2 regions of the Mesorhizobium sp. M0830 genome follow, and region 1 is predicted to be linked to the other one. Evidence: riboswitches for the same ligand, from Rfam matches in the RefSeq annotation. Region 1 holds a riboswitch; the other holds the start of a gene.
The links. Region 1 has a riboswitch for cobalamin ahead of NKI20_RS24800 (aromatic ring-hydroxylating oxygenase subunit alpha). Riboswitches for the same ligand answer to the same signal wherever they lie in the genome.
Positions count from the first base shown of each region.

Region 2: another riboswitch for cobalamin. It lies ahead of NKI20_RS04265 (DUF1636 family protein); the one in region 1 lies ahead of NKI20_RS24800 (aromatic ring-hydroxylating oxygenase subunit alpha).

Region 1 covers NZ_JAMYOR010000050.1:45,700-49,187, reverse strand. The annotation lists gene NKI20_RS24815 (DUF680 domain-containing protein) at 1-167, opposite strand, end outside; gene NKI20_RS24810 (DUF680 domain-containing protein) at 247-456, opposite strand; gene NKI20_RS24805 (DUF680 domain-containing protein) at 528-725, opposite strand; cobalamin riboswitch at 1,235-1,436, shown strand; gene NKI20_RS24800 (aromatic ring-hydroxylating oxygenase subunit alpha) at 1,552-2,799, shown strand; gene NKI20_RS24795 (FAD-binding oxidoreductase) at 2,846-3,488, shown strand, end outside.
Region 2 covers NZ_JAMYOR010000004.1:90,423-93,910, reverse strand. The annotation lists gene NKI20_RS04275 (cobaltochelatase subunit CobN) at 1-585, opposite strand, end outside; gene cobW (cobalamin biosynthesis protein CobW) at 604-1,641, opposite strand; gene NKI20_RS04265 (DUF1636 family protein) at 1,638-2,072, opposite strand; cobalamin riboswitch at 2,112-2,316, opposite strand; partial or broken gene NKI20_RS04260 (winged helix-turn-helix domain-containing protein) at 2,345-3,372, opposite strand.

The DNA of each region.
Region 1 (3,488 bases):
AGCTTGTAGATCGGCGAACCGGTGTCGCGCACCGAAGACGTCGGCGTGGTGTCGACGTTGGAGGTCGACTGCTTGTTGATGTCGGTGCCACCAACGTTGTCGTTGCGGGCATAGGCGCTGCCGGCGGCAATCAGAAGAGCGGCGGCAGTAAGAACAATCTTTTTCATTTTTGATACTCCGTATTTTCGAATTCGATGCTGCGGGTCAACCCGCAGCATCGCAGTCGGATGTTGGTTTGGTCGGATGTTAGTTGTTGCCGAACAGGTTGCGGTCGCTGCCATGGTTGACAGGCGCCTGCGTGGCCGGCTCCGACTTCTTGACGGAAGCCGTGTACGAGCTGTCGACGGCGGTGGTGGCAGGCTGGTTGGCGCCGTTCGAACCATAGTTGTCGCTAGCGGCGAAAGCGCTACCCGAGATGGCCAGAACAGCGGCGGTAGCAAGAATGATCTTCTTCATTTCAAGTCTCCTGAATTTTCTGGATTTCGCCAGGATGGCGGGCGAACCCGCTGTCAACTGGGAATTGGTTGTTAGTGGCCGAAGAGGTTACGGTCGCTGCCCTGGGCAGGCGTCTGAGCAGCCGGTTCCGACTTCTTGACCGAAGCGGTGTACGAGCTGTCGACGGCAGTGGCTGCCGGGGCGTTCGAACCGTAGTGGTCGCTGCCATTAGCGAAGGCGCTGCCGGAAATGGCCAGAACGGCGGCGGCAGTGAGAATGATCTTTTTCATTTTTTGTACTCCAGTATCTTCTTTTTCGTCCGTCTAGCGGCGTGTCTTGGAAATGAAATCGCGTCGTTCGGACAGCCCCGATGTGGGAGGGCATCCTCGCCTTTTCCAATCACGAAGTTGTTTCGTGTGGACCATGATTCCGCTACTTGAAATTGTGCCAAGGGCTTCCACACGCTACTTATTATTTATATTTTTCAATGGTTTAAGCAAAACCGTCCGCTGGATCACTAACTGTTGCCAAGGCCCGGCGTTCACAATGTCCTGCACGCACCGTCAACAGAAACGAACCGTTCGGTTCGATTTTAGAATCAGCTAATAGTCACTTTTCGAAACCGTTAGCCTTTTTTGGCCGCCAGCAAGGGTTGGCTTTCGAGGAGATTGCAAGTGGCGATGGCTGCCGAAGAGATAGGATTTCAGCCCGGCAATCGCCAACCCGAACGTTTCGCACGCGTGTCGCGCCGCATGGATACGATGTCGTTTTCATGCCGATGACGCGTCAGCGATCGTGGTTAGATCATGCCATCTCAGGTGCCGCTTCGTGACGACGGGGCGGAGAATTGGGAAGCCGGTCAAAATCCGGCGCTGCCCCCGCAACGGTGGTGGAGTTCAAGTCGCAACGGGAGACCACTGGGCAACTGCCTGGGAAGGTGTCGCGATCGTCCGCAAGGACAACTCCAAAGCCCGGAAACCAGCCCGAGATTTCTAGACTCGACTGATCGCGGTGGGCGATCAAGAGGTGGATAGTGCATGCACGGCGCCTCGCCGGCCTGCGTCCAATCCTTCCTCCGTCACCACCAGTTCAGTCCTTAGATAACGAGGACAGGACATGGATATTCGCAACGACATGCTGAGGCTCTTGAACAGCCGTCGGCAAGGCTTTTCGCTAGAGCAGCCCTTCTACACCGATCCAGACTACTTCAAGCTGGACATGGAGCTGATCTGGTATCGCGATTGGCTGTTCATCGGCCATGATTGCGAGCTGCCGAAGCCGGGCAGCTACATTACCGTGCAGATCGGCGACTATCCGGTTGTTCTTGTCCGTGACCAGCAAGGCAAGATCAACGCCTTCCACAATTCCTGCCGCCATCGCGGCAGTCGCGTCTGCAACACCGACAAGGGTACTGCGGCAAAGCTTGTCTGTCCCTATCACCAGTGGACCTATGAGCTCGACGGCCGCCTGCTGTTCGCCCGTCAGATGGCCGACGGTTTCGACAAGAGTGAGTTCGGTCTGAAGCCGATCGCCTGCGAGAGCGTCGGCGGCTATATCTTTATCTGCCTGGCCAAGGAGCCAGCGGATTTCGCGCCGATGCGGGCGATGATCGAACCTTATCTGCTGCCGCACCGGTTGCGGGAAGCAAAGGTCGCCTTCGAGAGCACGATCATCGAGAAGGGCAACTGGAAGCTGGTCTGGGAAAACAACCGCGAGTGCTATCACTGCGTCGCCAATCATCCCGAGTTGTGCAAGACCTTCCCCGAGGCTCCGACCGTGACCGGCGTCAACGGCGCCGACAGCGACCCCGAAATGGTCGCGCACTGGGCCAAATGCGAGGCATCAGGCCTGCCGAGCAAATTCCGCATCGATCCGGCCGGGCAGTATCGCGCCACCCGCGCGCCGCTGCTGCGCGATGCCGTCAGCTACACCATGAGCGGCAAACTGGCGGTGAAGAAGAACCTCTCCGACGCTGTCTCCGCCGACCGCATCGGCACCTTGATGCACTATCACTATCCGACGACATGGAACCATATCCTCATCGATCACGCGGTGACGTTCCGGGTGGTGCCGATCAGCGCCACGGAAACGGCGGTGACGACGAAATGGCTGGTGCACAAGGACGCGGTCGAGGGTGTCGACTACACCATCGAAGACCTTACCCATGTGTGGACCGAAACCAACGACCAGGACCGCCGCATCGTTGAGGAAAACGCCCTCGGCATCCTGTCGCCCGCCTATGAACCGGGCCCCTATTCGGAGCTGCATGAGGGCGGCGTGATCCAGTTCGTCGAATGGTACGCGTCGTTCATCGGCCCGCGCCTCGCCGAAGGCGGAAGGCCGGCGCTGCGCAGCGTCGCCTAGTTGCATCACATGCACAAGACATGAGGGACAAGAGAGGATGAATGCGATGACGGATCTTGGCCTCTATCGCCATCTCGACCAGATGACGCCCTGGAACGACAGGCTGCAGGTGCTGGAGGTGATCGGCGTCAGCGACGAAGCGCCTGACGTCAAGACCTTCACCTTCCGCTCCGACAACCAGACCTGGTTCCGCTACAAGCCGGGCCAGTTCGTGACGTTGGAACTGCCGACCGCGGACGGGCCGGTGATGCGCACCTATACGCTGTCGTCCTCGCCATCGCGGCCGTTCTCGATCGCGGTGACGGTGAAGGCGCAAGCCGGCAGCACCGGCACACGATGGATGTTTGACCATCTGACGCCCGGCTCGCACGTCAAGGCGTATGGGCCGACCGGCGATTTTTCGCTGCACAGCCACCCGGCGGCCAAGTATCTGTTCATTTCGGCCGGATCCGGCGTGACGCCGATGATGTCGATGCTGCGCTGGCTGAACGACTGTGCGCCATGGACCGATGTCGGCTTCGTCAATTGCGCGCGCCGCCCGGAAGAGATCATTTTCCGCAAGGAGCTCGAACTGCTCGGCAGCCGTATGCCAGGCTTGTCGCTCGGTTTCATGATCGAGGAGCGTTCGAGCCGAGAGGGATGGTTCGGCCATATGGGCCGCATCGACGCCATCAGGCTGCCGCTGCTGG
Region 2 (3,488 bases), on a different contig from region 1:
AACACTCGATGCGTCCGGCTTCTCCACAACTCCGCATGCGGGCTCGTAAAACCCAGCCTTCGGGACCGCGACCGGCTCGACGACAGGCTCATTCTGTCCCGCTAACCTTGCCAGCTTCCGCACCAGCGCGCTCATATTCGCCGGGCCGCCCTCGCGGAAATAGTCGAGCAAGCCGTCGAGTTCTTCGCGCGGCAGCGTCGAGGCTTCGATCAGCCTTAGGTCCTCGTCGCGGCATTCGCCAGGCAGCAGCGCCAGTTTTATACCGCGCGCCCGCGCCGTCGAGGCAAGCTGGTCGCAGCCGTAGCGCCACCAGTCGTAGCCGCCGAGGATGCGGACGAGGATGATCTTGGCGTGACGGGCGACGCTGTCGACCCAGAGGTCGACGGACATGGGATGGCGCAAGTCGCGCAGAGCCGCCAGCCGCATCGAGGGCAGGCGGTCGGCGTCGGCCTTCCATGCTGCCGCCAGTCCGGCGAGGTCGCTGTCGGTGAAGGACAGGGCCACGATATCCGCCGGCGTCTGCCGCAGATCGACCGGCTCGGCGAGGTCGTCGAGCGAGGCGGATGTCGTGGTTAGGATGTGCATCGCAACCTGTGTCCGAAATCAGCCGGCGAGTATACGTTCGATAGCCGGGCGGTTCAGCCCCTTGAGGCCGATGACGACAAGGCGCGAGCGGCGGTCGTCCTGCGCTGTCCAGGCGCGGTCATAGTAGTGGTTGACGCGCGGCCCGACGGCCTGCAGCAGCAGCCGCATCGGCTTGCCGCCGACCTCGACGAAGCCCTTCACGCGCAGCACGTTCTCTTCCTCGGCAGCCGTGGCGACGCGTTTCGCCAGTTCGTCCGGATTGGCTATCGAGGCAATATCGACGATGAACGTATCGAAGTCGTCATGCTCGTGGTCGAACGCGCCGTCGTGATGAGACTTGCGGTTTTCGATATCGTCCTCGACGGCGAGACCGAGGCCGAGCAGCACGGAGGGATCCACCTTGCCATGTGACGTCGGCACGATCTTCACCGCGCGGGCGGAGTGTTCGCCAATGATGGCATTGGCGCGGGCGGTGCCGGCGGCGTCCATCAGGTCGCTCTTCGACAGGATGATCAGGTCGGCACAGGCGATCTGGTCCTCGAACACCTCCTCGACCGGATCGTCGTGGTCGAGCGTCTCATCCTGAGCGCGCTGCGCCTGCAAGGCGTCCATGTCGTTGGCGACGCGTCCCTCGGCCAATGCCGGCCCGTCGACCACGGCGATGACGCCATCAACGGTCACGCGGCTTTTCACGCTCGGCCACTGGAAAGCCTGGACCAGCGGCTTGGGCAAAGCGAGGCCGGAAGTCTCGATCAGGATGTGGTCGACCTTCGGAGTCAGCGCGAGGATCTGGTCGAGCGCCGGCACGAAATCGTCGGCGACGGTGCAGCAGATGCAGCCATTGGCCAGTTCGACGATGTTTTCCTCGGGGCAGGTGTCGATGCCGCAGCCCTTCAGGATCTCGCCGTCGATGCCGATGTCGCCGAACTCGTTGACGATGATGGCAATGCGCTTGCCGCCGGCGTTTTCCAGGAGATGGCGGACCAGCGTCGTCTTGCCGGCGCCGAGAAAGCCGGTGACGACGGTGCAGGGGACGCGGGAGACGGAAGCAGTCATTTCAAGTCCTTCAACAGGTCGAGGGGAGGGATGCGGGCAACAAGGCCGCGCTTCAGGCTATCGGGCCGGCCGCGCCACGGGATCAAACCGTCGGTCGAGGTGGCGAAGAGCTTCGCGCCGGTGACGAGATCGCTGCCACTGGTTGCCGTCAGGTCGCCGAAGACATAACTCCAGCACCCGTCGCGCAGGATGGCGGCGCTGAGCCGCCGCTTGCAATTGCCGAGACATTCGACGCTGCCGATGCGAATGTTGTCGCCCGACGCGGCGCGTCGCGTGTCGTCCGCCAGCAGTTCGCCGGCGCGGGGATGGGCGTCGGAGCCGGTTTCATCGCGGCAGGAGGCGCAGACGATCACGGTGACGCCAGCCAAGGCATCATCATGGCCGGACGAAACATCCGCTGTGCCAGCCGAAAAACTGCTGTCGTGGTCCAAAGATCGTGCTCCTTGCCCGGAAACCCGCCGGGCGATCGGATTCTATAGACGCAGACGGCAGGTCTCCTGGCTCGCGGGTCATCGCCTTGGGTAGCCGCCTTCCCGGGATCACCCCAGTGGCTTTCGGCCTTGGCTCTTCGCTTACAGTTGCGGGGACAGCCGCGGATTTGGGATTTCGTCCCGCACCGCATTCCCTCTTGGCTCCTCTCGTTGAAGAGAAGAGACCGTCTGTACCGGATTTAGGCTTTTGCAGGCGGCGGTGTCAACGCGGCTTACGACATGGCGATGGCGGCCAGCGCCGGACCCAAGTCACCGGCGGGCGTCACTTCCATGCGCTCAAGGCCAAGCCAGCCCTGCATCTGCTTCAATTCCTCGAAGAGCTGAGCAGCGGTTTCAGGCGGCGCGCCGGACTCGGCATAGGCGGCATGGACGCGCAGGGCACTGGCCGGCCGGTCGGCCTTGAGGTCGACGCGCGCGACGATCCTGTCGCCGAGCAGGAACGGCAGGACATAATAGCCGTATTGCCGCTTGTCGGCCGGAGTGTAGATTTCGATGCGGTAGTGGAAATCGAACAGCCGCTCCGTGCGCGAGCGTTCGAAGACCACCGGATCGAACGGCGCCAGCAGGGTGCGTGCCTCGATCTTGCGCGGCAGACGGGCGTCCTTGTGAAGATAAGCGGGCTTGTCCCAGCCTTCGACGCGCACCGGCAGCAATTCGCCTGTTTCAACCAGTTCCTCCAGCCGGCCTTTCATGTCGGCCGGCGACAGGCGGAAATAGTCGCGCAAATCGCCTGATGTCGCGATGCCGTGGGCTCGGGCGGAAATGCGCAGCAATTCGCGGTGCGCGTCCTCGGCGGCCGGAACCGGAAGATCGAGGATCGCCTGCGGCAGCACACGCTCGGGCAGGTCATAGAAGCGTTCGAAACCGCGACGGTGCGCCGTGGTGATGCGTCCGGCCAGAACAGCCATTCGAAGGCATGCTTGGCATGGCTCCAGCCCCACCAGCCACCCGAGCCCTTCTGGCCCTCGATCGCGGAGGCGGCGGTCGGGCCGCGCTCGACGACCTGGCGGTAGATCTCTTCGACATAGGCGGCGTGCTCGCGGCCCCATTTGGCGAGGCCCAGATACATTTCGTCGCCGCGCTCGGCCCGTTGCATGCGCCAGCGCATCAGCGGATATGTCTCGACCGGCAGGAAAGAGGCCTCATGCGCCCAATATTCGAAGACCGTGCGCTTGCGCGTCACGGCCGCATTGTCGAGCAAGGCGAGAGGGTAAGGGCCAAGGCGCGAATAGAGCGGCATGTAATGAGCGCGCACCACCGCGCTGACGGAATCGATCTGCAGCAGACCGGTTCGAGCCAGCACGCGGGCAAAATGGCGGCGGTCGGGCGTAGCTGTTGGGCGGGGATCGAGAAAAC